One region of the Carbonatibacter coralli genome, then DNA from elsewhere that is predicted to be linked to it. Evidence: riboswitches for the same ligand, from Rfam matches in the RefSeq annotation. Region 1 holds a riboswitch; each other region holds the start of a gene.
The links. A riboswitch is a leader RNA that binds a small molecule or an ion and turns the genes downstream of it on or off. The one in region 1 is predicted to bind cobalamin.

Region 1 (7,933 bases):
CCCTTTTCAACCATTGCAGTTTCCCGCTCAAACGCGTTGACCCAGACTCCGAACTTGTCCGCCATCAGCCGGGAAGAGCCGCCAAGACCGGCCCCGATATCTGCGACATTCATCGCCGGGTCCAGCCCGAAGGGTTTGATCAACTCGAGGATATACTCCTGCTCTCCCGGGGAGGAATAGCCTTCCCCCCACAGTTCCTGCAGCAACTGAATGCGGGCATTTTCCTGCTCTTCATCGCTGACGGGCAGTTTCTCGTCACTCTTGTCCTTCGCACCGACAGAACGGGTTTTAACGTGGATTTCATACCCGTTCCACCAAGCCTTCAGCTTGTCCATGAAGGTGATTTGTGCTGGCAGCTTATCTGATTTTTCACTCAACGCCTGACACCCCATGATCGCATCAACAGACACGATCCCGCTAAATCCCGCATGCGCCTTCCAGATTTTTGCCTGTTTTCTGCTGAGGCACACAATTTATTTTTTAAATACCAATCCCGCCTTTGAACCCACTAACAAAGAACGAATCCGCTATCTTCTAACTATATTACTGCCATTACGCAAATTTCAGCGCTGATCCTAGGTTAAAAAGATTAACAAAAATTCCTTTCGCCAGACTTTTTTTTCATAATTTGTCACAATTGATCGGACCGGGAAAAGCGGGGCAAACACCCTTTTCAAAACGTTCGCGCAATAAGCGAAATATCTTCCCAAACGTTTTTCAGGCAATTCAAGTCGCTTTCAAGCGATCCTGAATTTCACAAGGCTTTCACAAATCAGAAAACGAAGATGAGAAGCAGGTACGTCGGCTTCCAGACTATTGATCACATATACATCCGGAGAGATGAGCATGGGTTTGCAAGAAAACTTTGAGACTCTTGATGAGGCACCATCCTGGAAGGATGACGAACTTCTTGAGTGTGTCGCCGTTGTTCCCGAAGCACCAAACACAGCGACCTTTTCCTTTCGCGCGCCATCCGGGGCCTGGTTCAAATACCAGCCGGGCCAGTTTGTAACGCTTGAACTTCCCGTACCGGGTGAAACGGTTTACAGAACCTACACCATCTCCTCCTCTCCGTCCCGGCCCCTGTCCCTTTCCGTGACCGTCAAGGCACAGCCGGACAGTATCGGCACACGCTGGATGCTGGATCACCTCCGCCCGGGCATGAGGATCAAGGCCATGGGACCTGCGGGTATCTTCACCCTTCCAAACCGCCCGACAGGCAAGTACCTCTTCATCTCCGCCGGCTCCGGTGTAACGCCTTCCCTGTCCATGACCAAATATCTCTTCGACCGCGGACAGGACCCGGACATCTGTTTTGTGAACTGCGCCAAGCGTCCCTCGGAAATCATTGCCCGTTCGGATCTGGAGCACATGGCATCACGCGTTCCGGGCATCAAACTTCACTTCATTGTGGAAGAAGACGATCCCTTCAGAACCTGGTCCGGCTACCGCGGCATGCTGAACCAGATTGTTCTGGGCTTTATTGCGCAGGACTATCTGGAGCGCGAGGTTTACTGCTGCGGTCCCGATCCCTTCATGCAGGCTGTCCGCGAAATGCTCATCGCCATGGGCTTCAACATGGACAACTACAATCAGGAAAGCTTTGGTGCTCCTGTTGAAAACGAAGCTGACGCACCCGAGACAGACGACGTTATCCTTGAAGATGACAAGGAAGCGGTCATCGAGTTTACAAATTCCGGTGTCAGCCACACCTGTACACAGACAGACACCGTTCTCGCTGCCGCAAAGGCAGCTGGCCTCAACATTCCATCCGGCTGTACTTTCGGTGTTTGCGGCACCTGCAAGGTCAAAAAGACAGAGGGCGAGGTCCACATGGTCCACAACGGCGGCATCAGCGACGAAGACGTCGAAAACGGCTATATTCTGGCCTGCTGCTCCAACCCGATCGGCAAGGTTGCAGTAGAAGTCTGATCTGCTGAAATCGCGTTCAACCCCTGACAGAAGGCCTGCAATTGCGGGCCTTCCATCGTTTTTGAACCCTGAACGGGTGAGCCATTTCCACCATCAGACAAATTCAGTTAAGCCAAGAAGAAGCCACCTTGCATTTTCTTTTTCATCCTTTCGCAGATTTTTCAGATTGGGTCGTTTTTAAGCGGCCTTAAAAGGTCAAAGAGGAAGAAAAATCATTTTTAGCAGGGTGCTGCAAAACGCAGAGAATTGGGAAACTGGTGAGACACCAGTGCTGCCCCCGCAACGGTAACAGGCTGACAGGCAGAACAACTCCACTGAGGTCATTCCTTGGGAAGGATCTGCCCCAGGTTCTTGACGAAGAACCCGCCTGAAGCCCGGAAACCAGCCTTGCTAAAGCATAAAAAAATACTGCTGAAAGCGGAGAACCAGACGTTCACCTGGCCTGCTTAACGGCACCCTGTCCCCAATTCGAAGATTAAACAGCAACACAAACCGCGGGGCGCGGTTTTTCAGGAGAACATTGACATGTTGCACGAACAAAAAGCACTGGCCGCATTAACGCAGCACAAGGAAGGCCATTCCCTCCCGCAGGCGTTCTACAATGATGCCGACATCTATCAGGCTGACCTGGAAACCTTCTTTTACAATGACTGGCTTCTGACCATCGCCGCTTGCGAAATTCCGAAAGCCGGCAATTACGTCACCCACAAGGTTGGCGCCTATTCTGTCATCATCGTTCGCGGCAACGATGGTCAAATTCGTGCGTTCCACAACTCCTGTCGCCACCGCGGTTCCCGCATCTGCTCTGCAGCAAAGGGCTCATCCCCGAAGCTCGTCTGCCCTTATCACCAGTGGACCTACGAACTTGATGGCAGCCTGCTGTTCGCCCGCGACATGGATGAAAGCTTCAACCCGAAGGATCACGGCCTGAAAACCGTTCATTGCCGTGAGCTTGAAGGTATTGTCTTTATCTGTCTCGCAGACCGTGCCCCCGATTTCGACAGCTTTGCCGAAACCGCGCGCGCCTATCTGGTTCCACACGACCTGAACAATGCAAAGGTTGCCTATGAGAGCACCATCATTGAAGAAGGCAACTGGAAGCTCGTTTTTGAGAACAACCGCGAGTGCTATCACTGCAGTGGCAGCCATCCGTCCCTGACGCGCACCTTCCCGGACGATCCCGATGTTGCTGGTGTTGACGGCGGCGGGGAAGCAGAACACGTGATGAAACACGTCACACGCTTTGAAAACGCGGGCGTCAAATCGAAATTCCACCTTTCTGCCAACGGTCAGTACCGTCTGGCCCGCATGCCTCTGCTGGGGTCCGGCGAAAGCTACACGATGGACACAAAAGTGGCTGTGACAAAGCCACTGGGCACCCTGCCCTACAAGGACGCAGGCAGCCTGCTGTTCTTCCACTACCCTTCCACATGGAACCACTTCCTGTCCGACCATGTTCTGCTGTTCCGCGTCACACCGATCAGCCCGACAGAAACGGAAGTCCGCACCACATGGCTGGTTAACAAGGACGCAGAGGAAGGCAAGGATTACGATCTGCAACGCCTGACCGAGGTCTGGATTGCAACCAACGATGAAGACCGCCAAATCGTCGAGGAAAACCAGATCGGTATCAACTCCCCGGCCTACACGCCTGGTCCCTATTCCAAAAAGCAGGAAGACGGCGTGATCCAGTTCATTGAGTGGTACACAACAGAGCTGCGCAACCGCCTGACAGGCGTGCACCTGAAAGCAGCTGCGGAATAAGCACTCCGCGCTCACCAAGACACAAAAAGGCCTGCAACGTCGCAGGCCTTTTTTGTATTCAAAACAGAAATATCACAGGAAAACACAGAGTTGTTATTGGTCTGCCGAAACAAATCATGTTTGATTTTTCATGCGAAAAAACGACAGGCACCTTCAATGTATGAAACAGAGAGGCATTCCAATGAAAAAGCTCGTTACGCTTCTGGCAACATTCGCTCTTTTGTCCCTTTCCCTTTTGACTGCCCAGGCTGATGAAATGACGTCTTCCCTTGTGACCAAGAAAAGCAATTATTCTGTAACCGAAACCCTTGATCGTCTGGCCGGTGCTGTCACCAACGGCGGTGGCGTAATCTTCGCCCGCGTTGATCATGCAGCAGGCGCAAAGAAAGTCGGCGAGGATCTCCGCCCGACAGAAATGATCCTCTTTGGAAATCCGAAAATCGGCACCCCGGCGATGCTGGCATCCCAGACCATGGGACTTGATCTGCCCCTGCGCGCCCTGGCCTGGGAAGATGAAAGCGGACAGGTTTTCCTTTCCTACCACCTGCCTGTTCTGATCGGTGATCCCCATGGTCTCAAGGACGATCACGCAGCCCTGCAAAAGCTGACAGGGGTGATGAAAAAACTCGAAGCCGTTGCAACACAGTAATCCTGATCATCCCGCAACAAAAAAGCCTCTCCAAAAGATCGGAGAGGCTTTTTCATGTCTACATTGCTGTTCTACAGAGGCGCTGTCTTTTCCTCGAGCCATTTCCGGACATCAGGCTCCAGATGCTGACCAAGCGTCTCGCGCACACGCTTGTGGTACGCATCAAGCCACTGTCGCTCCTGCACAGTCAGCAGCTCCACCATGATCAGTTCCCGCTCGATGGGACAGAGCGTCAGCGTTTCAAAGCCATAAAAGGTCCGGTCAGCCTGCTTTGCCGCCTGCTCGTCCAGTTTCGACATCGGCTGAACGATTATAAGGTTCTCGATCCTGATTCCATAGCCTTCCGCTTTGTAATAGCCCGGCTCATTTGAAAGGATCATGCCTGTTTTCAGAGCATTCGTGTTCCAGGCCTTGGAAATCCGCTGAGGCCCCTCGTGGACGCCCAGGAAAGCGCCAACGCCATGACCGGTTCCGTGGTCAAAATCCAGCCCTTCAGCCCAGAGAGGCCCGCGCGCAATGGCATCCAGATGCGTTCCGGTCGTTCCCTCCGGGAAACGCGCCATGGACAGGGCAATCATCCCCTTGAGAACCAGCGTGAAGCGACGTGAAATCTCCTGCCCCAATGCAGAATCCGGCGTTCCGATATAAACAGTCCGGGTGATGTCGGTCGTTCCTTCCGGGAACTGGGCACCGGAATCAATCAGGAAGGTCTCTCCCTCAAGCAAGGCACGGTTGCTTTGTTCATCCACCTTGTAATGGCAAATCGCAGCATGAGGCCCGGCCGCGGAAATGGTATCAAAGGAGAGATCGCTGAAGCCCGGCAGCGCCTGACGAAACGCCAGAAGCTTTTGCTCAACCTCGATCTCTGTCAGCGGGTCACCACTGCGCACACGCGGCAGGGCTGTCTCCTCCAGCCATTTCAGGAAGCGCACCATTGCCAGAGCATCCCGTTCATGCGCAACACGACTTCCCTGCAATTCGCTCTCGTTTTTACAGGCCTTCGGAAGCTGACAGGGATCCTGTGCCCTGACAATTTCCGCACCAGCCTTTTCCAGACGCTGAAACAGACGAACAGGCGCGGTCGCCGGATCAAGAGAGACACGGCCACCAGCCAGCCCGTCCAGCTCCTCATCAAAGGAAGCAGGGTTCAAAATCGCAACAGAGTTCGGCAATGAAGCTCTAACATCATCCGTGATCTTGGCCGGATCAACGAACCAGTCAACAGCCCCCGATGAGCGGACAATCGCAAAGGAAAGCACCAGGGGTGTATGAGAAACATCCGCTCCCCGCACATTGAGAAGCCAGACAACAGAGTCAGGCAGGGTCAGGACAGTTGCATCCGCACCCTGCTCCACCAGTCCCTCGGCAATACGCACGATCTTTTCAGACGCCCCCTCTCCGGCAATCGCAGGGTTGTGCGCAAAGGCCTCTGTCACAGGAGCAGCCGGCTGATCGTCCCAGAGGCTGTCCACGGGATTGACGTCCAGAGGGACAAGCTCGAAACCTTCGCAGCTCCCGGAAAGAGTCTTGATCTGGTTTTCGGAATGCATCCAGGGATCATAGGCAATTCTGCTGCCCTCGGCGGTATTTGTCGCCAGCCACTGCGAAGAGGGGTCGTCAATCAGATGGCAGTACTCAAACAGCTCGCCATCCACCTGCTCTCTCACCTGAATGGTGTAACGCCCGTCAACAAAGATTGCGGCCTTGTTCTGCAAAACAATGGCATGACCAGCAGAGCCACTGAAACCGGAGAGCCATTTCAGGCGTTCTGCACTGGGAGGCACATATTCACCCTGATGCTCGTCGGTTCGCGGAACAACAAAGCCGTCCAGCCCCTTTTCCCTCAGCAGTTCTCTCAGTTTTTCAAGTCTTTGCCCGTGCTCAGCCATTTTGGAAATTCCCATTGTTCCAGTTTGACAGGATTGTTTTGTACACAGGATGCACACAGCCAAGCATTCAGGCAACTTTTCTCTTCACGCCACCACCTGCCCGAGTCTTTCTGCAGGAAAAGCCCCTTTTTCCTGTCTCCTTTGTGACAAACAGCACTGGAAGCGGCCTGTTCTTTTTCAAGAGTGGCAAAAAATCCCATCGAAAAAAACGCTGGAAACCTCTCCAGAAATCCGCATCAAGTAATTGATATTAATATAATAAATCCCGATATGCTCTTTTCGCATATCAGCTGAAAAATATTTGCAATTTTTTTGTAACATTACTGTCACTAAGTTTACATCAACACCGCAGGCCACAGGTCAAACGAATTTCAGGGAAGTCTCTCTTACGCAGAGAGCCCTTCAGCGGGATACAGGTTTTCAGTGATCCCGATCAACCGCCCCTGGATCAGGCAACTGCGTCACATTTTTTATGAAAGGAAGTAGGGATATGACAAACACAATCTACGATCTTGCTTCTGCCGCTCCAAAAGCAGCCAACACCCCGACACTGGTTTCAGTGGCAGCAGAGCGTTACACCGTTCACTACCGCGTTTTCAAGCTGGCCAAAGCAGCGTTGAACGCTGTCGTCAATGCATACAACAAAGGCCGTGCGACACGTGCACTGTCCCGCCTCTCTGATCGTGAACTGGCTGACATCGGCCTGTCTCGCGGCCAGATTTCCGAAGCTTTGAACAATGCCTATGCTGCACAACCTGAAAAGCGCGGCCGGGCCGGCACAATCGATTTCGCCAGCAGTGCGGAGTTCACCAAATACGATCACGGTTCTGTCGTTGCAGCAAACTGCGGCGGCAAGGACCGCCAGTCTGTCGCCTGAAGGCATCAGACGCATCCGGCCTGTCCTCCGGGATCAGGTTGAACAGACAAGGTCCCTGCAGCCTTACCCTCTCCTTCAGGGATACCAGAAGCGCACTGCTTGCATAGCAGTGCGCTTTTTTCATTAAAAACCCTCTCAAAAAGCGTCAAAAAATCGCAAAAATGGTTAACAAAAACAAAAATGCATAGCTTAAATATTTGATAAATAATAAAAAAATAAGTTTATACCTTTTATGCATAGCAGAATTCAGGTCTTTGCGATTCAAACCTGTTCCCCATGCGACTATCTTTTGTTCACAGCCGCTGACAAGACAGCGATCTGCCCCGGAAACACAGGCCGAAACAGACTAGCGTAAGACCTGAAAAACCGGAACGTTGGCGACCCGAGGCGAGGCTTATCGAATAGGGCTTCGGACAAAGTGCAGATCATAAACCGGCAGACATCAGGACACTGCCATTTAAAAGGACAAAGATCATGAGCGCTCTTTTCAACATCGCAAGCAACCCGGCTCAACAGGCTCCGGTTCTGGTTTCCGTCGTTCCACAACGCTATTCTGTTTTCTACCAGATCAACGAAACCTTCAAAGCAGCTTTCAAAGTCGTTTCCGACCGTTACAAGGCACACAAACTGGCCAACGAACTGGCTGAACTGAGCAACACAGAGCTGAGCGATCTGGGTATTGCCCGCGGCAACATCGAAGCGATTGCTCGCCTGTCTGTGAAAAACCCGGGTCAGGACCCACGCGAAATCGTCTAACGGTTTCCTGTCCTAACGGACACCAAGGATTGTTCATGCACAAAGCCCCGCCGAGACAACTCGCGG
Region 2 (7,933 bases), on a different contig from region 1:
ACCGGTTCCACATCACTTGAAAATTCTGATAGTCCTTGCTGTCAAAGCCACGGGGATTGCCTTTGTTGTCCAGCATCGGGTTGACCGGATACATGGACAGAGCCGGATAGAAATCATCCGGTATGGGAGTATTGGCTGAATGGGTTCTGCTGTTTTTGAGCAGCTTGGGCAGGATGTGGGTGTGAGGCCCGAGTGGAGTGGCAATGTTGCGTTCTGTTGAGCCGATGTGCTGGTAAACCTCAACGCGTCCCAAATCGGACAGGAACACTCTGTGGGGGCTTTGCATCTTGATGGCCGACATTGCCGGGTTGCCTGCTTCAAACAGGGATTTGCCACAGTTTGAACGCAGCAGTGCAATTAGCTCCGGATCTGCAGTTCGGATACAGACATCAATGTTCCTCTGTTTCAGTCCCATATCAAAGAGCACGGCTTCCCGGTCACAGGAACGCAGAGCGCTCCGGTCAGGACCAAGCTCGCTCAGGACAGAGCGTTGATGGACCGTGCAGTTTTCAGCCGGAATACAGAAATTGCCGCCCTGTAGCCAGAACTCGCGTCTGCTGCTCAGAATTTCATAGGGTTCGAAGTGGACCCGGGCGGGAAGAGAGACGGACAGGCCACCGCGATCTGTTACAGAGGCCCCCCCCGTTTCGGTGAGCACAACCTCTCTGTTTTCTGCAGGATCAATGTGGTATTCGCCGATGGCTCCGAACGAGCCGATACTCCAGCTGGTATCGGGGTTTTCAAGATTTTCGTGAAGGAGCCCGACAAGATCTGTGAGCATCTTTTGAGCGACGGTATCTGTCATTTTTTGAAACCTGTTAGAGGCCGCAAAGGCGCTGTTGGTGGCAGAATCAGGAATATTGTCCCGACAGCGCATTGCGCACTCAACGGACTTCCTGATCAAGGAGATTGGGGACGCCACCATCCAGGTTCCCTTGGATGAACGTTAAAACAGGACTGCGGGCGATGACAACTCTCATTGGCTGTTAATGTTGATTTTTATTTTGGAAAAGAGATTTGTGATTTGGAGCAATATCCCTGATTTCGGCTTGCTGTGAATTTTGAAAGGAAAGCAATGAAATTCATTAAGTCACTGATAATAAATAAAAATATTCAGTGTTTTCTCTTGTGAAATCGCGAGATTGTTGCGCGTGATGCAAAAAAGGGAATTGACTTTTTTTCGTCACATTTTATCTATGCGTGCATGTTTGTGGTTCCCGTGAGTGAGATGGATTCTCGGGATTAAAAGGGAATACGGTAGGGAATTGCCCAACAGGGATCCTGATCCGTAGCTGTCCCCGCAACTGTGAGCGGCGAGCAATAAGCCCGGAATTATGGCCACTGGATGAAAGTCCGGGAAGGCCGGGATGAGTTTTGACCCGCGAGCCAGAAGACCTGCCCAAACGCGTCAACTCTGTATCTGCCGGGTGAGCGGGTATGACTGCGATTCGTCGCAGTGACGCACATCGTGTTGCTGCGATTGGGTCAGAGTATCAAACCATCCACTCTCCCAATCCTGAAAATGTTTAACAACTGCCGTCTGGCAGGGCTGTTGTCGTGTCTGAACACCTGATTGTCCGGGTTTTTGGCGGCTTTGCCCTGTTGAAAGCGGCAGAACGGTGCTGCCTGTCTGGCGGCAAGGGTAGAGTTATGTTCATTACACATTCTGGAAAAATCATGACAACTGCGTCCTGGCTTGCAATTGCCATGGCAACAATTGTTTCTGCTGCTTTGGCACAGGAAGGGCAAACACAATCAGAAGAAATTGAGGAACTGGAAGAGATTGTCGTTTCTGCGAGCCGGATCGAGCTTAAAGCCAGTGAAGTCGGAAGTGCTGTGACTGTCATCACTGCTGAAGAAATTGAAAGGCGTGGAGACCGTTATGTTTCTGATATTCTCAGGGATGTTCCGGGGCTTGCTGTAAACAGAACCGGTTCCTTTGGGGCTTTTACGCAGATTCGTATCCGTGGTGCTGAAGCCAATCAGACCCTTGTGGTGATTGATGGTGTCGAAGTAAACAACCCTGCTGCGGGATCCGAGTTTGATTTTGGTTCCTTGCTGGTGGACAACATTGAACGTATTGAGGTTCTCAGAGGGTCACAAAGTGCCCTGTGGGGGAGTGATGCCATCGGCGGTGTGATCAATATCATCACGAAAAAGGGGCAAAAGGGTTTCAGAGGTTTTGCGAGCGCCAGTGCCGGCAGCTTTGCAACGCATGATCTGAATGCCGGTTTCAGCGGTGGAGGAGAGCGCTATCGCTTTGCTTTTGATGCATCCCGCTTTTCGACCAATGGTATATCCCATGCCGATGAAGATGATGGTAATCCTGAAAATGACGGGCATACGATTTCACAGGGGAATGTTTCTTTCGGCGTTACACCGATTGAGAACCTCGATATTGATTTTACAGGGCGTTACACCCGTTCGTTTCTTGAAACTGACGGATCGATTTTCAATGTGTCGTCACTGACTGATCTGGATAACGATGCGACCGTTTACCAGCGTTATGGTCGTGCCAATGTCGCCTATGATCTGTTTGGAGGGGCCTGGTCCCACCGTGCGAGTGTTGCTGTTTCCGATGTTGACAGCAAAAACCGAAGCAACAATGCGACCTCCTTTACCTCCGAAGGCGACAAGCTCAAGCTGGATTATGAAACAACCTACCGCTTTGAAACAGAGAGTATCCCGGATGCAGAGCATGCCGCAACCCTGTTGCTGGAGCACGAGAAGGACACAATTCAGACTTCCTCGATGGCCAATGAGGTTGATATCAAGACCAACAGCATTGCTGGAGAATACAATCTGAGCCTCTTTGACGATTTGCATTTGTCCCTGAGTGGCCGTTTTGATGACAGTGACAATTTTGAAGATGAAATGACTTACCGTGTAACGGCGGCCTATAACCTTCGCGAGACAGGCACGCGTTTTCACAGCAGCTACGGCACAGGTGTTAAAAATCCCAGTTTGACAGAGCTGTTCGGTTTCACGGGAACCTTTGTTGGCAATCCCGATCTTGAACCGGAGAAAAGCAAAAGCTGGGACTTTGGTGTTGAACAAGGCTTTTTCGAAGACCGACTTGTTGTCGATCTCACCTATTTCAATTCCCGTGTGACAAACCTGATTACAGGCTCGGGCAATACTGCTGTGAATCTGAGCGGAACCTCTCCTGCACAGGGGATTGAGGTCAGTGCAGATGCTGAAGTTCTGGACAATTTGAACCTGATTGCCAGCTACACCTACACCAACGCGGAAACCGCGGATGGGACAGAACAGGTCAGGCGACCACGGCATATTGCCAGTCTGAACGTGAATTATCGTTTTCTGGAAGATCGGGCAAACGTCAATCTGGGGATTGATTACAACGGTGATCAAAAGGACACCCGGTTTTCACCAACATTTGCCAGAAGCATCGTGGGACTGGACAGCTATACACTCGTAAACGTCAATGCAACCTATGACATTCATGAGAATGTGCAGTTGTTTGCACGTGGTGAAAATCTGCTGAACGAGGATTATGAAGAAGTTTTCGGTTACGGAACTCCGGGGGTTTCGGGGTTTGCCGGTGTCCGGGTTGATTTCTGAGTGCAGGAGCTATGCAGGATGACTTCTGTGATCCTTCCGGACATTGTGGAAAGTTCAAGCGGACGTCTTTCAGAAGTCTATACCCTCCCCACTGGGGAGGGTTACCTGCTTGAGCTTTTAAGGGATGTCTTTGAAAACTATTGGGAAGACATTGTTTTCGGGCCGGTTATTGAAGGTGTTGCCTATGAATTTCGCTGTCCGTGCAAACCGAAAACGATCTCGCTTTCAAACGGTTATCTGACTGTCCATTTTGGCGGCACCCATTTCCATCTCTGTATCGGTCAGGTCAGGGGAATGGATGGGCGTTCCATGGATCACGTCTTGAATGAAGCGCGCAGGGTATCCCGCGCAGAAATCATCCGGCGTCTGAACAGGGAAGGCGGCGCAACGAGCTGGAGTCTGCAGCTTTTCAACGGGAAAGGGGAGCAGGTGATGACAATCTTCTTTGCCAATCCTTTCATGACGAATGAAGACACGATGGCCGAGTTTCCCGACTGGACAAAACTGGCCATGTGGGAAGACATTGGCCGGAGATATCTGGGACGTGAGCTTGATGATACGGATCACAAAGCCACAGGTTTCTTTTAGGAGCTGACTTGCTGATGAAACTTCTTTCCAGCATCACCTTTGCAGTTTTTGCCTTTTGTATGGCAGCGGCCTTGGCGGCCAGAGCCGGACAGGGTGAACCCGAACGTGCAAGGGGCGGAATTGTTTCCATCAATCTCTGTACGGACCAGTTGCTGTTGATGCTTGGTGATCCTGCCGAGATCCGGTCCGTTTCCTTTCTGGCACGGGACCGTTCTATCTCTGCCTATTGGGAGGAAGCACAGAACCATGATGTCAATCACGGCCTGATTGAACAAATCCTGCCGATGGAGCCTGATCTGGTTCTGGCCGGACGTTATACAAGCCGATACACCGTTGCCCTTCTGGAAGAACAGGGAAAAAACGTGCTTGTTCTGGATCCGGCCAGAAGTCTGGAGGACATGATCGCGAATATTCAGAAGGTGGCGGATGCAATTGGCCGTCCCTTGCGTGGAAGGCAGATCATTGAAGCCATTCTGGAGAGACCGAAACCTGACTCACTGGACAGGAGGGTGATCCTCTATGGCGCCAGTGGCACGACAGCAGGCCCTCCAAGTCTCGGAGATACGGCGATTGCGGAAGCCGGCCTGAAGAATGTTGCGGATGAACTCGGAATTGGAAGCTGGGGGTATTTGTCTGTGGAAGGACTTCTGCGGAGTGATCCCGATCTGATTGTCTTTCAAAGAAGTGGTAAAGCAATGCCAGCCATGGCAACGCAGTTGCTCCACCATCCTGCTTTGACAGCCAGTCGGCTTCCGGCCTTGCGAATGGATTTAACCCGAAGCGAACTGATCTGTGCCACGCCTCGGCTTTTTGAGACTTCCCGAGCCATTCGCAAACGTATTGAGCGTGAGGAGTGAGACGATGAGTGTTTTGCCCGTTTCCCGAATGAGTGAAAGAACGGTCTCCGGAGTATTGAGTCTCGCGCTTCTCGGTGTTCTGGCAGGGCTGTTTTTCTTTTCCCTGTCTCTGGGAAGGGTTGGCGGACCGCTTGTTGACAGCCTGCCATGGGACTTCCTGTATCTGGATCCTGATGTCTTTGGAGAAACAAACAGGCTTATTCTGGTCGAGGTACGTCTGCCCCGTACACTTCTGGCTGTTATGACCGGTCTGTCTCTTGGCTTGTCGGGGGCTGTGTTGCAGGGCCTTTTCCGCAATCCACTTGCTGATCCGGGGATTATCGGAACTTCGAGTACGGCTTCTCTTGGCGCTGTTGTTGTCCTCTACTTCAGTCTTGCAGAGTACTCAAACCTTGCGCTGACAGCAGGGGGAGTGGCGGGGGCTCTGCTGGGATTGGTCGGACTGTATATCCTGACAGGAAAGAAGCCGGGTACGACCGGGTTCATTCTTGCCGGAGTTGCTCTGAGTTCCCTTGCCGTTGCCATGACGTCTCTGGCTTTGAGCCTTGCACCCAGCCCCTTTGCCACTCTTGAAATTCTGTTCTGGATGATGGGGTCTGTTGCAGATCGAACCTTCACCCACGTCTGGATTGCCTTACCTCTCATGATAACGGGCTGGTTGCTTTTGCTGGGGGCAGGGCGCGGTGTGGATGCCCTTTGTCTTGGTGAGGAAAGCGCCACCAATCTCGGTTTCAACGTCCCGAACATTCGGGCCCGGATCATTCTGGGGTGTGCTCTATGCGTTGGCGCGGCTGTTTCTGTGACAGGGGCCATTGGCTTTATCGGTCTTGTTGTTCCCCATATCCTCCGTCCGCTTGTTGGTTTTCAGCCAAGGGCATTGCTGGTGCCAGCCGGAATTGGAGGCGCCTGTCTGCTGTTGCTGGCGGATATTGCTGTCCGTCTGATGCCGCCGGGGCCGGAACTCAAACTCGGTGTTCTGACAGCCCTCGTTGGTGCGCCGTTCTTCTTCTGGCTGCTGGTCCGATACAGAAGGGAGATGCTGTGATGATTGCCCTTGAAACAAAAGGCCTGAGCCTTCGGAAAAAGGACAAGACACTTCTTGATGATGTGTCTGTTTCTGTAACGGCTGGCAAGCTGGTTGGCCTGATCGGGCCAAACGGTGCCGGAAAGACAACCTTGCTTAAAACGCTTTCAGGTCTCGAAAAAGACTATGAGGGATCTGTTTTGTTCAAGGGGATAAACCTTGCAGACTGGAAACCCCGAAGTCTGGCAAGGGAGCTGGCCTATTTGCCCCAGGGACACGAGGTGCACTGGCCGATTACGGTAGCCAAAATGGTGGAACTGGGCAGGTTACCGCATGGCGGCTTCCTGCGTTCACTGGATGAGCAGGACAAGGTTGCCATACGGAAGTCAATCAGTGAACTGTCTCTGGAGCATTTGGCCGATCAGCCCTTTAACAGGCTTTCCGGTGGCGAGCGGGCACGCGCTGCTCTGGCCAGGGTTCTGGCAACTGAAGCGCGAACAATTCTGGCAGATGAACCGGTCGCTGCTCTTGATCCCTTTCATCAGCTGCAGGTCATGACGATCCTTCGTGATTTGGCTCGCAAGGGTTATCTGGTTTGCACTGTCTTGCACGATCTGCCTCTGGCAGCACGTTATTGCGATCGTCTCATCCTCATGAACAGAGGGAAAATCGTAGCTGATGGAGCGCCCCGCAACATTCTGAATACTGAAAATCTGGGGCGTGTTTTTGATATTGTACCTTTTAACACGGAAGTGGATGGCGATTTTCTGTCTCTTCCCTGGTCTCTTTGCTCTTCGAAGCAGGCTTGAGGACGTTTTGAGGATGGTCCGGATACCGGTGAAGTGATTTGTTATCCCTGTGGCTGTTTGTTCATTCTAGAGACTCTTCCCCGGCTGATACTGTCAGGTTGTGGCCAGAAACCATTGTCCGGACGGGTTTGATGCAAATCTCAGCTGGCAATAATCCAGCTCGTCCAGAGAGACAGGGCTATCCTGATTAAAATCTATGACCAGGGAAAGCTGATCTGTTTCGACAATTCCAATCATGTGACCACCCTGTTCTGTTTTTCCGATTACCCAGCGCAGGGCTTCAACAGGCAGGTCCTGATCGACCAGTTTGCGAAAGACTTCCAGAACGAAGCCGTCACAATCGCCGCGCAGAACGGGACGCCCGGTCAGGGATCCGTCTTCCGGGTGGGTCAGTCCCCATGGCCCTTTCGGGTCAGCAACATAACGAAAGCTGTGTTTGACAGTGTGAAAGGTTTCCTTGATGGCAGAGTGCCATTCTTCATAGGAGACGCGCTTCAGTGTTCCACCGATAAGCCACTTTTCACGTTGAATCAGGTCTTTCCATGCACGTGGAGCTATAAATTTGAACGGTGTTTTCAGGTACATTCCATGTCTCCGTTTGATGTCTGTACCCAATCAGTTCCACTGTCCTTTTAATTTGAATGTCTCTTGATCTGTTTCTCTTCAACGCACAAACAAAATATCATCCCCGAGTTGCAAGATTAAGAAAAAAGTAGAACGGCGCTTCAGATCTTGCAGAGGGCTTGTTGTATTTTTTCTTCTGTAATGTTCATCGGAAAATGATTGTCGAACTTGATATGATCAGGGGAGATGGGCTGTGAAAAAGCAAGCAAGGCGATCTATTGATAATAGCAGTCAGCAGAAGATTATATCGGGCCAGAAGAGAACTGATGTTGATACAAAAAAGGAAAACCAGCCCGGATAGCATGTGACACAGGCCTCGGGCGAATGGAATATCAAACGGTATCCTTTTTCTGCTGGCAGGAAAGAATGTCAGCTCGGAGAGCTTTGTCCTGCCGTGATCGGGCAAGGAGTGGAAGAAATGACAGAGGGGTGTGCATGAAAAGAATGTT
Region 3 (7,933 bases), on a different contig from region 1:
AGGCAACAGGGCACAATCCATCCGAGTATCTTCAACATCTGCGCATGAACGAGGCCCGCGACCTTCTGCTTGAATCAAACAGCAGTGTCGATGACATCTCGTGGTCTGTTGGTTATCAGGACCCCAGTGCCTTTCGCAGAACCTTTCACAGGATTGTAGGACTCACGCCCCGAGAATTCCGGAAACGCTTTGCAACAGGGCGGGGCTCAAACTGATTCGCGCAGGTCCAGCCGATACTTCAGAAAGCTTTCATCCCCGTAAACGACAGAGCCAGCGAACATGGCTCCCAACCGTTTCAAAACACCGGTTTTTGTCCGCGAGGGCGGCAAAAGAAAGGTGATGGCACTCAGGCGCACATGCTTTCGGGCCTCGACAAGAGCGGTGCTGAAAATCCTCAAACCGGAACCAAAGAATTCAGGCCTGAGAACCAGACCAAAATCCCAATCCTCGCCTTCCTTTTGAAAACCACCCCAGCCAGCATAGTCTTCGTCACAGAAAATCCCCCAGTGCCCAAGACCATCCCTGTCCCAGCAGGCTTCCTTGGCCAAAACAAAATCCAGTACAGTCTTGCGATCCCACTTTGAGCGCAGCAGAGGCATGTGCTCTGCAACACGCGGATCGTTCATCTGTCTGACAATCTCTTCGGGTGCGACAGCAGTCAGTCTGCAAAAGGTGATGTTTCGCTGCATGGCCTCTCAATCCGGGCAAAGAACGGCTTTCACTGTGCAGGGACAAATGAACCCGCACAAATCAAGCTGTTGTGAGCCGGGGGACAGAGCTGCGCTCAGATAAACTTGCGTCTCAGCAACATGATAAAGACAAAACCCGCACCGATTGAACTGGTGATGATTCCAATGGGAAGTTCCTGCGGGGCCAGCAGAATACGGGCACCCAGATCACTGCCCATCATCAAGAGGGCACCAAAGAGAGCGGAGAGGATAAAGCTCTTTCCATGCAGGGGGCCGGAAAAGGCCCGCGCCATATGGGGAACCATCAGACCGACAAACCCGATCACACCACTGACAGAAACGAAGACAGCTGTTGCAAAGGCACACACCAGAAAAACCTGCAGCCTGAAACGATTGACATTGAGACCCAGGCTCGCAGCTGTCATTTCACCCCCGAGCAGGGCATCGCACTGCCGATACCGCAAACCGGCAAAGAGAGCCAGCACACCAAATCCCGTCATAACGAGAGGGAGGTTGTCCCACCGGGCCAGTCCCATTCCGCCAAGGCTCCAGAACAGAACGGAATGCGCCGCTCTCTGATCTCCGGAAAAAACGAGGTAGTTGGTAATGGCAGTAAAGAAGAAAGACACAGCCAGACCCGCCAGCACCAGACGCTCCGCACCCTGATAGCCCAGACGCCGGATCAGGACATAAACGGTAAAGGCTGCCAGCATGCCTCCGCAGAAAGCAGCAAGCGGCAAGGTCCAGACTCCCAAGAGGTCACCCGTTACCGTGATCACAAGCACAGCCCCGGCTGCCGCACCGGATGAAAGACCAAAAAGGAAAGGGTCAGCCAGATCGTTTCGCGTCACGGTCTGGAGCAGACATCCGACAATACCCAGCCCGGCACCGACCAGAATGGACAGCAAAACACGCGGCGCGCGGAGATCGACGATAATACGATCAATCGGTGAGCTTTCCTGTTCATCGGACAGGCCGAAAGCCCCTTCCAATGCACCGAGAACATCAACAAGGGCGATCGGGGTTGAACCCCAGGACACAGACAGAAAAGCGAGGATGACCAGAAAGGCCATCCCCACTGAAAGAATTGAAAAGTAACGCATTGAATTACTGGAACTGATCCGGATTCATTGTCTTCGCAATCTTTTCAATCGCTGTAATGTTTGCTGGTCCAGGTGTCAGCTCTTCATAACGCAGCGGAACAAAGCGCCCGTTCTTTACAGCGTCGGTCTGGCTCATGGCCGGATGTTCCTTCAGCCATTCCAGCAGGCCTTCAGCGCCGGTTCCGTTCTGATAGTCCAGAAGAATCAGGAACTCGGGATTGGTTGCCGCAACGGCCTCCCAGGAGGAACGCCCCCAGCTGGTTTCCATGTCAGCAGTCACATTTACACCGCCTGCCGCTTCGATCATTGCATTGACAATGGCGTACTTTCCGGCAGTGAAAGGCTTGTCGTCACCGGAATCAAACAGGAAGACACGCGTACCGCTGGCATCGCCAACCTTTTCCCTGATACCCGCGAGCTGATCTTTCCAGCCATCGACCAGTTTCAGGGCTTCCGCTTCCTTGCCGAAGACCTTGCCCAGACGCAGAACGTCACTGTAAAGCAGATCCATTGTCGCGGCCTTTTCAGCCTTGTGCTGGTGCACACAGCTTTCAGACAGGATCAGGGTTTTGATTCCCTGTGGCTCTAGGGTTTCCGGTGTCACCTCGCCACCCGGACGCATGCCGTAGTACCAGCCCGCAAAGAAGGTATCCGCAGAGGCTGCAACAAGGTTTTCAACGGACGGATATTTTGGTGCAAGCTCCGGAATGTCACCGCGCTTGGTGTCAAATTCAGGGCTGGTTTTGTACCAGCCGGAAATTCCTGTAACACCGACCATTTTGTCCTGCAGACCCAGCGCAAAAGCCATTTCGGACATGTTGATGTCGTGAACAACCAGTCGCTCCGGCACCTTGTCAAAGGTGAGGGTCGAATCGCAGTTATCAACTGTTACCGGCTCGGCAGAAGCAAGGCCTGCCGAAAAAATCAAACCGCCCAGCAAAGCTGATGCATATTTCATAACGCTACTCCATTTTCTTCAGAATCACGGCGAGTAAGAGGAATATCCAGAACCGGTATCTTCCGTTCCTGTTCAGGATGATTGAGATAGAGGAAATCCACGCCAAAAACCCTTTGCACAGTTGATTGGGTCAAAACCTTCTCAACCTGATCAAAAGCGACCATCGAGGTCTTTTCCAGCAAGAGGGCGTGTGTTGCGATCGGGGGAATCAAAGCCAGATCATGCAGAACAGAAATACAGGTCACACCGCTTTCTGCGACCAGGGAAAGCAGAAGCCCCTTGGCCAGCGGATCAAGGTGGTTTGTCGGCTCGTCCAGAAAGAGAATTTCCGGTTCCTGGCAAAAGGCACGCGCCAGCGAGGCACGCTGCATCTCGCCGCCGGAAAGCAGTCCCAGACGGTCTTCGGAACGTTCAAGAAGCCTGACCTTTTCAAGGGCCTGATCGACCTTCTGCCTGTGCTCTTCCGGAGCAAACCCTGTGCTGTGCGGAATACGCCCCAGGGAAACATATTCCCGAATGGACAAACGCGTATCGGGTTTGTCCATCTGTCCCACATAGGCAATGAGCCGTGCCCTCTTTCTGGGATGGATATCCTTCAGGGCCTTGCCCTTGAAGAACACCGCCCCGGCAGACGGCACCAGCAGTCCGGCAAGCAAACGCAGGAGTGTGGTCTTACCAGCCCCGTTGGGACCGGCAATAGCCAGAAAGCTCCCCTTTTGAATCTCAAAGGAAACATCCCGAACAAGCGGTTGGCCCGTCTCTGAAAGACAGGTCAGATCCTCAGCTCTCAAAACAGGCAGCAGATCAGAACCAGTCATCGACATCAGTCCCTCCCTTTCCCGGTCCTTGCAGACACAAAAAAGTGGTCAGGAGCTGAAAAAGCACAAGCAGCCCGGCGTTCTGTCAACACAAACTTCCCCCACATCAGGACAGGATCAGTCTGGGAAAGAGAAGCCTTGACCACTTTTGAGCTGGAATAAAACAGTGCAAAAGGGAAACCACTTGCCCCACCCGGAAAACCCCGTCCGGCTTGGATCACATCAACACCTGGCAGGTCTCCTGGCTCGCGGGTCTCCGGAAACACACAACCTTCCCAACCTCACAAGGGGTCAGTGGCATTGCTGATGTGTTCCTCACCGCTCACAGTTGCGGGGGCAGCCACGGCATCGGTCCCTGATGGGCACGCCTCACCGTGTTCCCTTTTAATCCGTTCTCGCGTCTCGCATAAACGGAACCAAGATGGATGAGAGTATTTTCAACTTTGAAACGCTTTGCAAGCAGAAATACAGATCAAAGTCACAAAGCGACCATCAGGAAACGATGAAAGAATTCGCGCTTTAAGAAATCATCAAAGAGTTCCTGATATGGTTTTTGACAAGAAAACTGAACTCCTCAAAGAACAGTTCAACTAAAAGACGAAAAATTGAGCAAGGCAACAGCCACATGAGCACTCTCGAGACAAACACATCAGACAGTCCCGAAATACCGGAACTCGACGATGACAGCCTTTATTGCAAAACCGACGAAGCTGGATTTATTCATGACGGTAAAGGCGAGACCCACACAATACTCGGGCTTCCAATCAGTCGCTTTATCAATCAGAAACTGCATGACTTTGTTGTCAGCCAGGATCACAGAAGACTGGATGAGCTTCTGAGAACACAGCTGGCTCAAAGTGAAAGCACCCTGAACATTGTGACAGCGGAACAGTGGGAAGAACCCTTCCGGGTTTCCGTCACCAAGCTTGCCCTTGAAGCCACCTTTACAACCTTTTTGCAAAGGCTCCCGCTTGAACAGGGCGGTGGCGCCGTGCTCCAGGCCCATGTTGTCGATGAATATGTCAAGGACCAGAGCACATTCCTGGGTGACCTTGCCGAGGATGACAGCCTCTATGACGATGAGCACAAACCTCTGGAAACACTGGCGGTCTCCATGTTTGAAGTCGCGAACCTCTCCAATCCTGACCTCGTTCAGACTCACGGTGAGGAAACCATCAATCGTCTGAAGACAAAGGTCAAACAGAACATTGTCCGGGATGGAACGCGCCCCGTCACGCAGATTGACGAGGAACGCTATGCGGTTCTGCACGATGGCAGCTACAACAGTGACCACGTCGAAAAGTCGCTGAAGCGCCAGGTTGAGGAATCAGGACTGTCGAAGGATATCTCTGTCGGTCATCTGAATCAGGGTATCAAGGCTGACAACAGGCAGGACCTGCAGAAAAAGCTGCAATCCGGTCTGGAAGGCTTTGCCGATGAAGGCCTTGAAAAGGCTGCTGAAAACCTCACCAAAAGCAGCAAGCCACAGAAGACAGCTCCCCGGGTTGTCGAAACCGCTGAAGAGCCAAGGAAAAAGTCTTTCCTCAAACGGTTCTTCTGACAGGCCCCTCCGGAAACAGGACAAAACCCCGATTGAAGCCGGCCCTTCATCGGGGTTTTCCTGTGAGGCGTCGGAAAAGCTTGATTTTTGAACGCAAAAGGCCTTCATTCTACAAACCTTGGAGTGTCATGCAGGAGTTCGGATCATGCTCAATCTCAACAGTGGCTATTTTATCATGCTGCTGGGTCTGGCCGCTTACATCGTTGTCGCCGTAACGCTTGCCGGTTTTCTGCCTGACCACTGGGCCGTACAGATACTCTATGCTCTCGTCGCAGGGATGGCCTGGATCTATCCGGCTGTTAAGTTCCTGGATTTTTCCTACAGAAAACAGCAGGACAAAAAAGCCACAATTGCCAAAGAGGATCACCCCTCACAGGATTGAGCGAGAAACCAAGCAGATGCGTACAAGCCCCCTTCTACTGTCGCTGTTTATGACAGTCTGGCTGTCTCCCCTGACAGCAAATTCCGCAGAACCTCCCCTTGAAAGAAGCGAGGCCCTCGCGTTCTGCAACAAGGAGCTGGCACGACACATCGGTGCCACGGAAGCCGGAGCCAGAGCGGGGCATTGCACATGCGTTGTTGATTTTGCGCTGGATTCAACACCCAGGGCTCTCAGGGATCCCCTGGCGCGCATCGTGCGCCGTCAGCCGCTGGAACAAAGCCACAGACAGGCACTGGAAAGCGAAGCCGGGAACGCACTTCTCTATCTCGGCCTTGTTGGCAGTCGCTGCCCCATGGTGATTGAGGACCCCCTGATCCAGAGCCTGATCTGGAAGGAACTCCGCAAGAACTAGGATCGCAGGCTCCTGATGTAATCCAGCCAGTTCGCCAGTTCCGATGTCCGCCTTTCCAGAATCAGATCATCCGGATCAGCCTTGATTGCGGCCAGAAGGGCGGAATCCTGTTCCAGCTCTTCCAGCCAGTCTGCCAGTGCTTTTTCCCGACCGGAGAAAAGCCCCTGCTCCCGGTTGATATAGTCTGCAATATCACCGGGTCCCAGCTCCGGGTGATACTGGACACCCCAAAAATCCGGTGATCCCGTTTCCCCTCCACAGGACGGGCCTATTGCAAAGGCCTGAACCGGAGAGTGATCGTTGCCGGCAAGCAACCGGGCGGAAGGGGGAAGCTCCTGCACCTCGTCACGGTGAATACAGGGCACAACCATGCCTTCCTTCCTGCCGTCCATCATTCTGTGACGCTGCCCTTCCCCTGTCAGCCTGAGCGGAAGGGTCAGACCGATTTCCAGCCCCTTCGGACTCGCCCCGACCCGTCCCCCCAGAACGACAGCAGCCAGCTGCATTCCGTTACAGGATCCAAAGCAGGGACGCTTGTGATCAAAAGCCTGCTCCATAACAGTCCAGAGAGGCCGTGAGCGCTCATCGTCCGTCGACCAGGAATTCGCGGATCCGGTAAAGACAACGCCATCCTGCTCTGGCAGCAGATCAGACAGAACAGCAGCATCAAAGCCATCTTCATAGGGAGTCACAGCACTGAACCGTACATCACCTGCAAGCCGGGAGAGCAAGGCGCCATACTGATCCGCAGCCGGATGCCTTTTGCCCTCTGGCAGAACCTCGGGGGCATTGCTTTCAACCACCAGGATTTTCATAACACGTCTCCTTGGACCCGGACCGGAAAAGAACAGAAACCATATTGCAGCCCTTTTTGGAAAAATCAGCCCGGAAAAGACCGACTAACACTTTTTTAATCAGAAAGGCGTTCAATGGAATCCTGTTTTGTTCCCTTGCCTGCACCGTCAGGCCTGTGAATTTGATTCACTTTCAAGTTCCTGAAAGCTCTGAAGGAATCCCGATTTTCTATAGGAAACAACAACAATTAGGGTTAACATGGCGCTACAGGGAAAAGAATTGTCGCTTTGGCCCGCTTCAGCAATCAAGCAGAGACAACAGAAAAAATGCTGATCAACAGCAGAAAAAACAGTCCCGTTCTCAATTGGCTCACAGCTGAGCCAAAGGCTTCCGACAACGAAAACGCAGCTCTCTTCAGCTCCATTGTCCCGTCTTTTCCTGCAATCCCTCTCAAAATTATCCGACCAACAAAGGATCTCATCCAATGAGCAAGTCCAGCAAGCAAAGCATTGCCGACCTGATTTCACGGATCAACGAACACGCTCTGAAAAAACTGCCAAAAGACAAAACAGCACAGGTGCAGGACTTCATTGAGCAGTTCTTCAGCAATGTTCCACTGGATGACATAGAAGACGAAAGCACCGAAAACCTGTTTGGTGCAGCCATGAGTGCCTGGGAAAGCATCCAGTGCAAGAAGGAAGGCGCGCACCTGGTCGAGGTTTTCAATCCCCGTCCCAACGTGCACGGATGGAAGTCCTCGCACACCGTCATCGAGATCCTGAACGACGACATGCCGTTTCTGGTCGATTCCCTGACCAGTGCCCTGCAGAGAATGGAAAAGGAAACACTCCTGATCGTTCACCCGGTCATCCACGTTGAACGGGACAAAAAGGGCAAGCTGATCAAGCTCCTGCCAGTCGATAAGGCTGAAACAGCAGGCAGCAGACATGAATCGCTGATGCAGATCCTGATCACGGAACAGACCGAAGAACAGCGTGAAGCCGTCAAAGCGGATCTCAACAAGGTTTTCCAGGACGTCCGTGATGCCGTCGACGACTGGAAAATCATGCAAAAGCGTCTGGAAAACTGCATCGCGGACATTCGCAAGAGCCCGCCGCCCCTGGACAAGAATCAGGTTGAGGAATCGCTCGCCTTTCTGGAATGGCTGGACAATGACAACTTCACATTCCTCGGTGTCCGGGAATACAGCTTTGA
Region 4 (7,933 bases), on a different contig from region 1:
GGCAGCGGTCAGGATAAAGAGGCTGGACAGATAGAAGTTCGCTTCCGGGACAATGTGGAAGAAAACGAAATCCGACAGGACTGCGAAAGCCAGTGAAAGATACTCGAAAGTCGCCAGTTTGGAGGCTTCGCTGTACTGATAGCTCAGTGTCATCATGATATGGGCGACGCCTCCTGCAAAACCTGATCCGATCAGGAACAGAAGCTGTTCGCCTGATGGTGTGACCCACTCGAAGGGCAGTGTCACCAGCCCTGCAACGGAACAGGTGAGGGCAAAGTAGAAGGCAATTGCACCTGCATTCTCGGTTTGGGCCAGACTGCGGATCTGAATCTTGGCACCTGCTGTGAAAATGGCCATGGTAAAGCTGAGGGCCACCCCGATCAGATAGGCCTGATCAGGCTCGACACCGATCAGATCAGGCAGGATCAGAGCCAGCATTCCCATAAATCCCAGAAGAATACCGATCCATCTGGCTTGCGTGACCTGTTCCTTTAGTATGAGGCGCGCGAGAATGACAGTCAGGATCGGGGCGATATAGCCGATGATTGTCGCATGGGCCAGTGGCAGGTATTTGAGGGAGGCAAAGGAGGCAAAGAGGGCTGTGCATCCCAGCAGACAGCGGGCCACGTGTCCCAGTGGCCTTTTGGTGTGAAGTCCCCCGGGAAATTCCCGGGTGATCCAGAGAAAGAGAACAAGGGGCACGAGCGCCAGGGCGCTTCTGAAAAACACGGTTTGCCCAACTGGAATGGTGTCTGAAACAAGTTTGACGAAAAGCACCATGATCGTGAAGAAAATGGTGGCGCCAATGCGCAGTGAAATGCCTTTGAAATCCGAGCTCATTTTGTGCCTGTATGTTTTTCGTCTGTATGAAATGGAATTTAGTGTTGTTTGTTCAGTCGATCACGCAGATGGTCGCCGATCAGATTGAGGGCGAGTACGGTGATCAGGATTGCCACCCCCGGGAAAATCATCACATGAGGGGCTGATTGCATGTAGGGTTTTCCGTCCAGCAGCATGGCTCCCCATTCCGCTTTGGGAGGCTGGACACCAAAGCCCAGAAAACTCAATCCGGAAATGGCGAGTATGGTCCGTGACCAGAGACTGGTCCAGAGGACAAGCAGGCTCATCCGGATATTCGGCAGATAGTGACACCAGAAAACAAGCCATTGAGGAAGGCGGTTCAGGCGTGCCTGCAGGATGAAGTCCCTGTGACTGATCTCCCGTGTCAGGGTTCGCACCAGACGGGCATAGCGCATCCAGCTGACCAGTGTGAGGGCCAGGATCATGTTGTTTGTGCTGGGACCAAGAATGCCTGCGATGGCAATGGCCGCCACCAGTTCCGGAAAGGCAAAGAAGCTGTCGGTTACCCGCATGAGAACACTGTCCAGCCATGACTGACCTGCTCCGGCAAGCAAGCCGACTGCTGTTCCGATAATGGCGCCCAGCGAGGACACCAGAAAGGCCAGCCCGACAGACCAGCCTGCGCCATAAAGCAGGCGGGTCGCAATGTCCCGCCCAAGATGATCCGTTCCAAACCAGTGGCTTGCAGAGGGTGACGTGAGACGGTGCAGGAAATCAGCCTGGACCGGATCATAGGGAGTCAGGATCAACCCTGCTCCGAAGAGACACAGCAACAGGGTAAAGAGGAGCAGGGCTTTCAGAGCGCTGTTGTTTCTGTCGGTCTTTGTGAGGAGCTTTTCTGTTGTTGTGCTCATGATTTTTTGACGCCTCCTGTCAGGGAGGGACGATTTCCTTGAAGAGAGTGTGGAGAAAGCCAGTCCTGCAGCAGTTCGATCAGGCTGTTGAGGATGACATAGCTGCAGGCTGCAAAGAGGACGAGGAAGAGCAGCAGCGGATAGTCCCTGCTGAGAATGGATCCGACAAAGAGGGAGCCAACCCCGCCTCTCGAGAAGATGACCTCCACGATGATGGAGCCTTCCAGCAAGGCGGCGAAGTCAAGACCGATCATGGCGATGGCCGGAATCATGGCGTGTCTCAGAATATGCCTCCGGAAGATTTCGCCTTCAGGGACACCCCGCAGTCTCAGGGCTTCGATGAAGGGAGCTTCGCTGGCTTCCAGAAGAAAGGTTCTCAAAAGGCGTGTCTGGGATGTGGTGATCCAGAACCCGAGTGTCACAGCAGGCAGGACAAGCTGTTCAAGGGAGCCGGAACCGAAGGAGGGAAGCCATTGCAGCTTTGCGGCAAAGACCAGGATCAGGATGAGGCCCAGCCAGTAGGATGGTACCGCCGCACCGATGGAAGAAAAGGCGACAGCCAGACGGTCCCAGATGCTGCCGGGTTTCCAGACGCTGACAAGGCTCAGCAGGAAGGCGAGGGACAAACCAAGCGCAAGTGCAGTTGCTGCCAGTTCGAGTGTTTCGGCCAGATTGGGCAGGAAAATCAGAAGAACATCTTCCTGGGACACAAGAGACTTGCCGAAATCGCCCTGAAGAAATCCGGAAATCCAGTGCCAGAACTGAACAGGGAACGGTTCATCCAGTGCGAATTCCTCCCGGATGGCTTCGACAACTTCCGGAGGAACATCGCCTTCGCCCATGTAGCGGGCATTACTGATTGTCAGCGCCTTGTCGCCGGGGGAAATGTAATAGAGGGTGAAGGTCAGCAGGCTCACGCCAAGGAGAATTGTTACCAGTCCGGCAAGCCTTTTGCCCAACAGGGTTGCGAGGTGTTTCAGAAGGGGAAAGGGGTGATTCATCAGCTTGCGATCTGCTTCTCTGGTAAGCGGGACGTTCCGCTGTCGAGTGATCCCAAAATCTCTGCAGCTTCAATCAGTTCTGCAGCATAGGACGAGGAAGGCCGATTGAAGAAGTCGTGAACGGGCTGGCAGGAAACAGCCCGGCCGCTGTTCATCAGCAGGATAGTGTCGGCATAGGCCCGGGCGTATCCCAGATCGTGTGTCACAACCACATAGCCAAGCCCGTGCTGTTCCCTGATGTTCTGCATGGTCCGGGCCACCTGTTTCTGGACAAAGGCATCCAGTGCGCTGAGAGGCTCGTCAAAGAGGATGACTTTGGGCTTGGAAACAAGGGCGCGGGCCAGACAGACGCGCTGTGCCTGCCCCAAAGAGATCTGTTCGGGAAAACGACGGGCCATTTCAGGTTCCAGCTCAACAGCTCTCAGGGCTTCAAGAACCAGTTCCTCCCGCCTCGCCCGGGGCAGTTTCAGGTGATAGAGGCTTTCCGCAATTGATGGCCCCACCCGTTGTCTCGGGTTCAGTGCAGCTTGCGGGTTTTGCATGACCCAGCTCACACCGGGCAGGCCGAGAAAGCTATCTCCGGGTTCGAGGCAAAGGGTTTGGCCGCCATCTGCCAGACTGTGCCGGATGTTTCCCCCGTCAAAACGAAGCAGTCCCTGAAGGGTTTTGAGGAGTGTGGTTTTTCCCGAACCGCTTTCGCCGACGACACAGAGGCACCCACCTTCTTCCAGCCGGAAGGAGATGTCTTTAATCAGGGGAACCCCGTCAAGTGATACAGAGAGATGATTCGCTTCAAGCATGCTGTTTGTCTTCCTGACAAGAGGTCGGCCAGCAGCGGTTTGCACTCAGCAGCTTGCCATAGTCCGACTGCGGGTCCTGCAACAGCCTGCCGGTTGGACCAAATTCCTCGATCCGTCCCCTGTTCATGATGGCGGTTCTGTCGGCAAAGCGTGCTGCGAGAGCCAGATCGTGGGTCACAATCAGGATGGCTGTATTGTTGCGGGCTGCGAGTTCCGTAATCCTGAGCATGCAGCGCGAAGCAATGAGAGGATCAAGGGCGGAGGTTGGCTCGTCCAGAATCAGAATGTCGGGTGAGGAGACAAGTGCAAAGGCAAGCAGCAGTCTTTGTTGCATGCCCTGGCTCCACTGGTGCGGGTAACTTGATTTCAGGTCCTTGAGTTTCAGGGCTGAAAAGAGCTCGGAGATGTCCCGGGACGAAACAGACTCTGCTGCCGAACAGCGCAGGGTTTGTTCCCACTGGCTTTTCAGACGCTTGAGGGGATCAAGACCGGCCTGGGGATTCTGGGGGACAAAGGAGATTGCAGCGCGGTCCACAAGGGCAGGCTTTCGGGATGACCAGTTGTGCTTTTTCCCCTTGAATGTCAGGACACCTTCAAAGGGAGTCGCAGGCTTTGCAAGCCCCATCAGGCATTTCAGCAGACAGGATTTGCCTGCTCCCGAGCCGCCCACAATGGCGAGACACTCTCCCCGGCCAATGTCCAGGGAGATGTCATGCAGAATGGTCTGCCTGCCAATTCTGGCAGACAGACCCTCAATGGAAAGAAGGCTCGAATCAGTCTTCTGCAAGATCAAGCTCCGGCGAAGCGAGATAGGTTTCCGCAGGGTGGATGCGATAGCCGTTGACCTTGCCGTTTCCGACAGAAACCTGGGTCTTGTGGAAAACGGGGATGAGTGGCAGGTCATCGTTGATGATGGCCTGGATCTCGTCATAGAACGGCTTGCGCTTGCTGTTGTCGAACTCTGCACGCCCTTTTTCCAGAAGCTTGTCCAGCTTCGGGTTGGAATAGCCGGAGAAGTTGTAGCTGGCGGAAGAGCGGACCAGTGTGCTCGGGAAGTAATCCGGATCGCCCTGGGGAGCGGTTCCCCATGCCTGAAGATGCATCTGGATTTCACCGGCTTTGAGAGCGTCATTGTTCGCACCGAATTCACCCATGGCGATTTCGACCTGCAATCCCAGCTGCTGAAGCATCTGCTGGCTGATTTCCAGTGTCGGGCGCAGGGCGGCACGGCCTTCGTAGGAGCGGATCTTGATGACAATATCCTTGCCATCCAGTTCGCGAATTCCGTTTCCGTCGCTGTCAACAATACCTGCTTCATCAAGGAGCTGGATTGCAGCATCCTGATCATAGGGCAGGGCAAGACTGTTGTTTGACCAGGCGGCCATGGATGCCGGGAAAAGGGCCTTCGATGCAGCACCGCCAACACCGGACAGTGCGGCCCTGACAATCAGATCCCGGTCCAGCCCGAGGGACACGGCCTGGCGCAGTGTCTTGTTTGCCAGCGGACCGTCTTCGGTTCTGACCTGATAGAAGAACAGCCGGGTTGTTTCGTTGGAAAAGAGTTGCCCACTGTTTTGCTCCTTGAGAGCAGCAAAGTCAGGTTCCGCGTAGTTCGTAACCAGATCAACATCGCGGGCCTGAAGCGCCAGTGCAGCGACCGAAGGATCGCTGATGGTGTCGAACACAAGACCGTCAAGCTTTGGCTTGCCACCCCAGTAATCCCCGAAGGCGCGGGTGACATACTGTTTGTCCGGATCAGCAGAGACAAAGACGAAAGGCCCGGTTCCGATGATAGGCAGTGTTTCGTTGCCGTCTTTCAGAACGGCCGCAGAAGGTTCTGTCAAAGCCCAGAGAAAGGCCGAATTGGGGTTTGCTGTTCTGAAAACAAGCGTCTTGCTGTCCAGCACTTCAATTTCGGACAGATCCAGCAGTTTCAGCAGGCGCGGGTTGTGCGCAGGATGACCTTCCTCGGAGAGTTTTTCAAAGGAAGTCCTGACGTCTTCTGCTGTCATCGGACTGCCGTCGTGGAACTTTACATCGTCGCGGATGACGATTTTCCACTCTGTCGGTGACAGGTTTTCAAAACGGGAAGCCAGACGGGGAACCTGCTGCATGTCATAGGACAGTCCGATGAGCGTTTCCGAGACTCCGGCCCGGTTGCTCATCCAGCCATTCTGGCGGGCGCGGGGGTCAGGAACGGTGCTCTTCGGGCCAAAAGGCACGGCAACGTTCATGATCTTTTCAGCGGCAAGAACAGGGGATGTGCCCAGCCCCTCAGCAGGGGCGGCAACAGACAGGCCAAAGCCTGCTGCAGAGAGCAGAACGAATTTGAGTGCGGATTTGATCATCCATATTCTCCATGAATTTTTCGGTAAGCAGCGAGAAAATTTGTTATGTTATAACATTTCTTTTTTCAAGCGCTATTGCAGAATTTTTTCTCCTGATGAAAGAACTCTGGTTCAGGATTCGGGCATGAGGCCTGTGGTTTGGCCGCAAGGAGAGTTCGCTCACCGGCAGGGAAAGGGATTCCGAAAAACAGAGGAGACTGTTGCTGTCCTGAAAAGGACGGCAGAAAACGGGCGTTGAACGCTACAGCGCAGGGGATTCCTGCTGAACAATGGATCATAGCCTTTAGACCTCCCCCGGGCACCTCGCCGGGTTTGAGTGAACTCAAATGATGGCAGGTCTCCTGACTTGCGGGTCTAACGCGCTCCAGCCTTCCCGATTGTCTGGCAATCAGTGGTATTTCTGGTTGGCTAACCGCTTACAGTTGCGAGGGCAGTCCCGGATTTGGCGCCTGATGGCTACACCGCACCGTGTTCCCTTTTATTCGACTTGGTCTTTCTGTCGAAACCATCATCGCGATCATGCCGCACAGATGGGAAAGTGCAAGTTCAAAATTTGCTTCATGTCTGCGATAAAGTGTCATCGGCAGATGATATTCGGGTTTCAGGACCCCTTGATCCGGATCAGGACGGGATATTCTGTGCTCTGTCCAACAAAGGTTGCCCTGATGGTGTCGCCCGTTTTGAGCGTACCGAACGGCTCCGACGTCATCCGGTAGCAGGACCATCCTCCGAAGGGAGGCCACTGGGAGCAGTACTGATCGCCCTCGACGCGCCATTTTCCGATCTCTGTTGGCCGTTCTCCCTGACGGTAGACTGTTCGGCCGGAGGCTTCGAAGGTCTGATGGACAAAGCTGTCTCCCGGACGGTTGCTGGCCGTGTTCCCGGTGAGGAGCTCCTGAATGGCCTGACCGCTCAGTGAGGTTTCCTGATCGGCAGCCAGGACGGGAGCCGGGCTCAGCAGGAAAAGCAGGGCAGTCATTCCGGCATGGCGCAAAAGATGTTGGGCTTTCATTTTCAGATCTCTCCCTTTGTCATCTGGCGAAGTTTGGGCTTCAATGGTTTCGAGGTCAAGCCGCTCTGGTGATCACGGCCTCGTTAGATACATGCAAAAGACTTGATCTGTTCACTGATTGCGCTATCTCTCAGAGAACAGGACTGACTGTGTGGTAGGCAGATTCGCCAGGACGCAGATTGGACCATCAAACGACTTGAACGGAGACAACACCATGGCAACGGCAATCGAAACAGATGATTTCGACGCTCCAGAATATGATTATGACCTCTTTGTAATTGGTGGTGGCTCCGGGGGCGTTCGCGGTGCACGTATGGCTGCTGCAACCGGTGCGAAGGTTGCGCTGGCAGAGGAATATCGCTACGGCGGAACCTGCGTGATCCGGGGATGTGTTCCCAAAAAGCTCCTGTCCTATGCTGCGCATTTCCATGAGGACTTTGAGGATGCGGCCGGTTTTGGCTGGACCGTTGGTGAAAGTTCGTTTGACTGGACAACGCTGATCGCCAACAAGGACAGGGAAATTGACCGTCTGGAAGCGATCTATCAGCGCATTCTGGACAATGCCGGAGTTGAGCACATTCGCGCCCGTGCGTCGCTGATCGATCGCCATACTGTTCAGGTCGGAGACCGCACCGTGACAGCGAAATACATTCTGCTGGCACCCGGTGGTCGCGTGTCCTTCCCGCACGGCGAGGGCTGGGAGCATGCCATTTCCTCCAACGAGGCCTTCCATCTGGAAGAGCAGCCAAAGCGTGTTGTGGTTTACGGAGGCGGCTATATCGCTGTCGAGTTTGCTGCGATCTTCAACGGTCTGGGCTCCGAAGTGACGCAGGTCTATCGCGGTGATGCGCTTTTGCGCGGGTTTGACCGGGATATCCGCGAAGGCCTGGGCGAAGAGATGGCGAAAAAGGGTATCGCGCTGGAATTCAACGTGACCATTGAAAGGATCGAAAAGCTTGCAAGTGGCTTGCTGGTCCATCTCTCGGACGGGCGGACGCTGGAGACTGATGCCGTCTTTGCAGCGACAGGCCGCACGCCGAACACGGACAATCTGGGG

Region 2: linked by a shared signal. The riboswitch ahead of AAAH10_RS15355 (TonB-dependent receptor plug domain-containing protein) and the one ahead of AAAH10_RS08000 (aromatic ring-hydroxylating oxygenase subunit alpha) in region 1 are both predicted to bind cobalamin.
Region 3: linked by a shared signal. The riboswitch ahead of AAAH10_RS13380 (ABC transporter ATP-binding protein) and the one ahead of AAAH10_RS08000 (aromatic ring-hydroxylating oxygenase subunit alpha) in region 1 are both predicted to bind cobalamin.
Region 4: linked by a shared signal. The riboswitch ahead of AAAH10_RS01845 (ABC transporter substrate-binding protein) and the one ahead of AAAH10_RS08000 (aromatic ring-hydroxylating oxygenase subunit alpha) in region 1 are both predicted to bind cobalamin.

The regions. Positions count from the first base shown of each region.
Region 1 covers NZ_JBBUTJ010000002.1:542,894-550,826, forward strand. Annotated here, with positions in the region: gene AAAH10_RS07990 (class I SAM-dependent methyltransferase) at 1-410, opposite strand, end outside; gene AAAH10_RS07995 (FAD-binding oxidoreductase) at 847-1,932, shown strand; cobalamin riboswitch at 2,140-2,336, shown strand; gene AAAH10_RS08000 (aromatic ring-hydroxylating oxygenase subunit alpha) at 2,458-3,696, shown strand; gene AAAH10_RS08005 (DUF302 domain-containing protein) at 3,878-4,345, shown strand; gene AAAH10_RS08010 (aminopeptidase P family protein) at 4,417-6,234, opposite strand; gene AAAH10_RS08015 (DUF1127 domain-containing protein) at 6,725-7,111, shown strand; gene AAAH10_RS08020 (DUF1127 domain-containing protein) at 7,586-7,867, shown strand.
Region 2 covers NZ_JBBUTJ010000010.1:1,395-9,327, forward strand. Annotated here, with positions in the region: gene AAAH10_RS15350 (DUF6925 family protein) at 1-805, opposite strand, end outside; cobalamin riboswitch at 1,194-1,417, shown strand; gene AAAH10_RS15355 (TonB-dependent receptor plug domain-containing protein) at 1,678-3,582, shown strand; gene AAAH10_RS15360 (DUF7676 family protein) at 3,601-4,170, shown strand; gene AAAH10_RS15365 (ABC transporter substrate-binding protein) at 4,185-5,027, shown strand; gene AAAH10_RS15370 (FecCD family ABC transporter permease) at 5,032-6,072, shown strand; gene AAAH10_RS15375 (ABC transporter ATP-binding protein) at 6,072-6,860, shown strand; gene AAAH10_RS15380 (transglutaminase-like cysteine peptidase) at 6,954-7,445, opposite strand.
Region 3 covers NZ_JBBUTJ010000006.1:54,497-62,429, reverse strand. Annotated here, with positions in the region: gene AAAH10_RS13400 (GlxA family transcriptional regulator) at 1-215, shown strand, start outside; gene AAAH10_RS13395 (hypothetical protein) at 207-689, opposite strand; gene AAAH10_RS13390 (FecCD family ABC transporter permease) at 785-1,792, opposite strand; gene AAAH10_RS13385 (ABC transporter substrate-binding protein) at 1,797-2,750, opposite strand; gene AAAH10_RS13380 (ABC transporter ATP-binding protein) at 2,747-3,574, opposite strand; cobalamin riboswitch at 3,782-4,004, opposite strand; gene AAAH10_RS13375 (hypothetical protein) at 4,194-5,129, shown strand; gene AAAH10_RS13370 (DUF2842 domain-containing protein) at 5,275-5,511, shown strand; gene AAAH10_RS13365 (hypothetical protein) at 5,528-5,923, shown strand; gene AAAH10_RS13360 (type 1 glutamine amidotransferase) at 5,920-6,738, opposite strand; gene AAAH10_RS13355 (NAD-glutamate dehydrogenase) at 7,203-7,933, shown strand, end outside.
Region 4 covers NZ_JBBUTJ010000001.1:424,608-432,540, reverse strand. Annotated here, with positions in the region: gene AAAH10_RS01870 (DMT family transporter) at 1-840, opposite strand, end outside; gene AAAH10_RS01865 (ABC transporter permease) at 879-1,715, opposite strand; gene AAAH10_RS01860 (ABC transporter permease) at 1,712-2,716, opposite strand; gene AAAH10_RS01855 (ABC transporter ATP-binding protein) at 2,716-3,516, opposite strand; gene AAAH10_RS01850 (ABC transporter ATP-binding protein) at 3,509-4,303, opposite strand; gene AAAH10_RS01845 (ABC transporter substrate-binding protein) at 4,290-5,864, opposite strand; cobalamin riboswitch at 6,179-6,389, opposite strand; gene AAAH10_RS01840 (hypothetical protein) at 6,466-6,876, opposite strand; gene gor (glutathione-disulfide reductase) at 7,091-7,933, shown strand, end outside.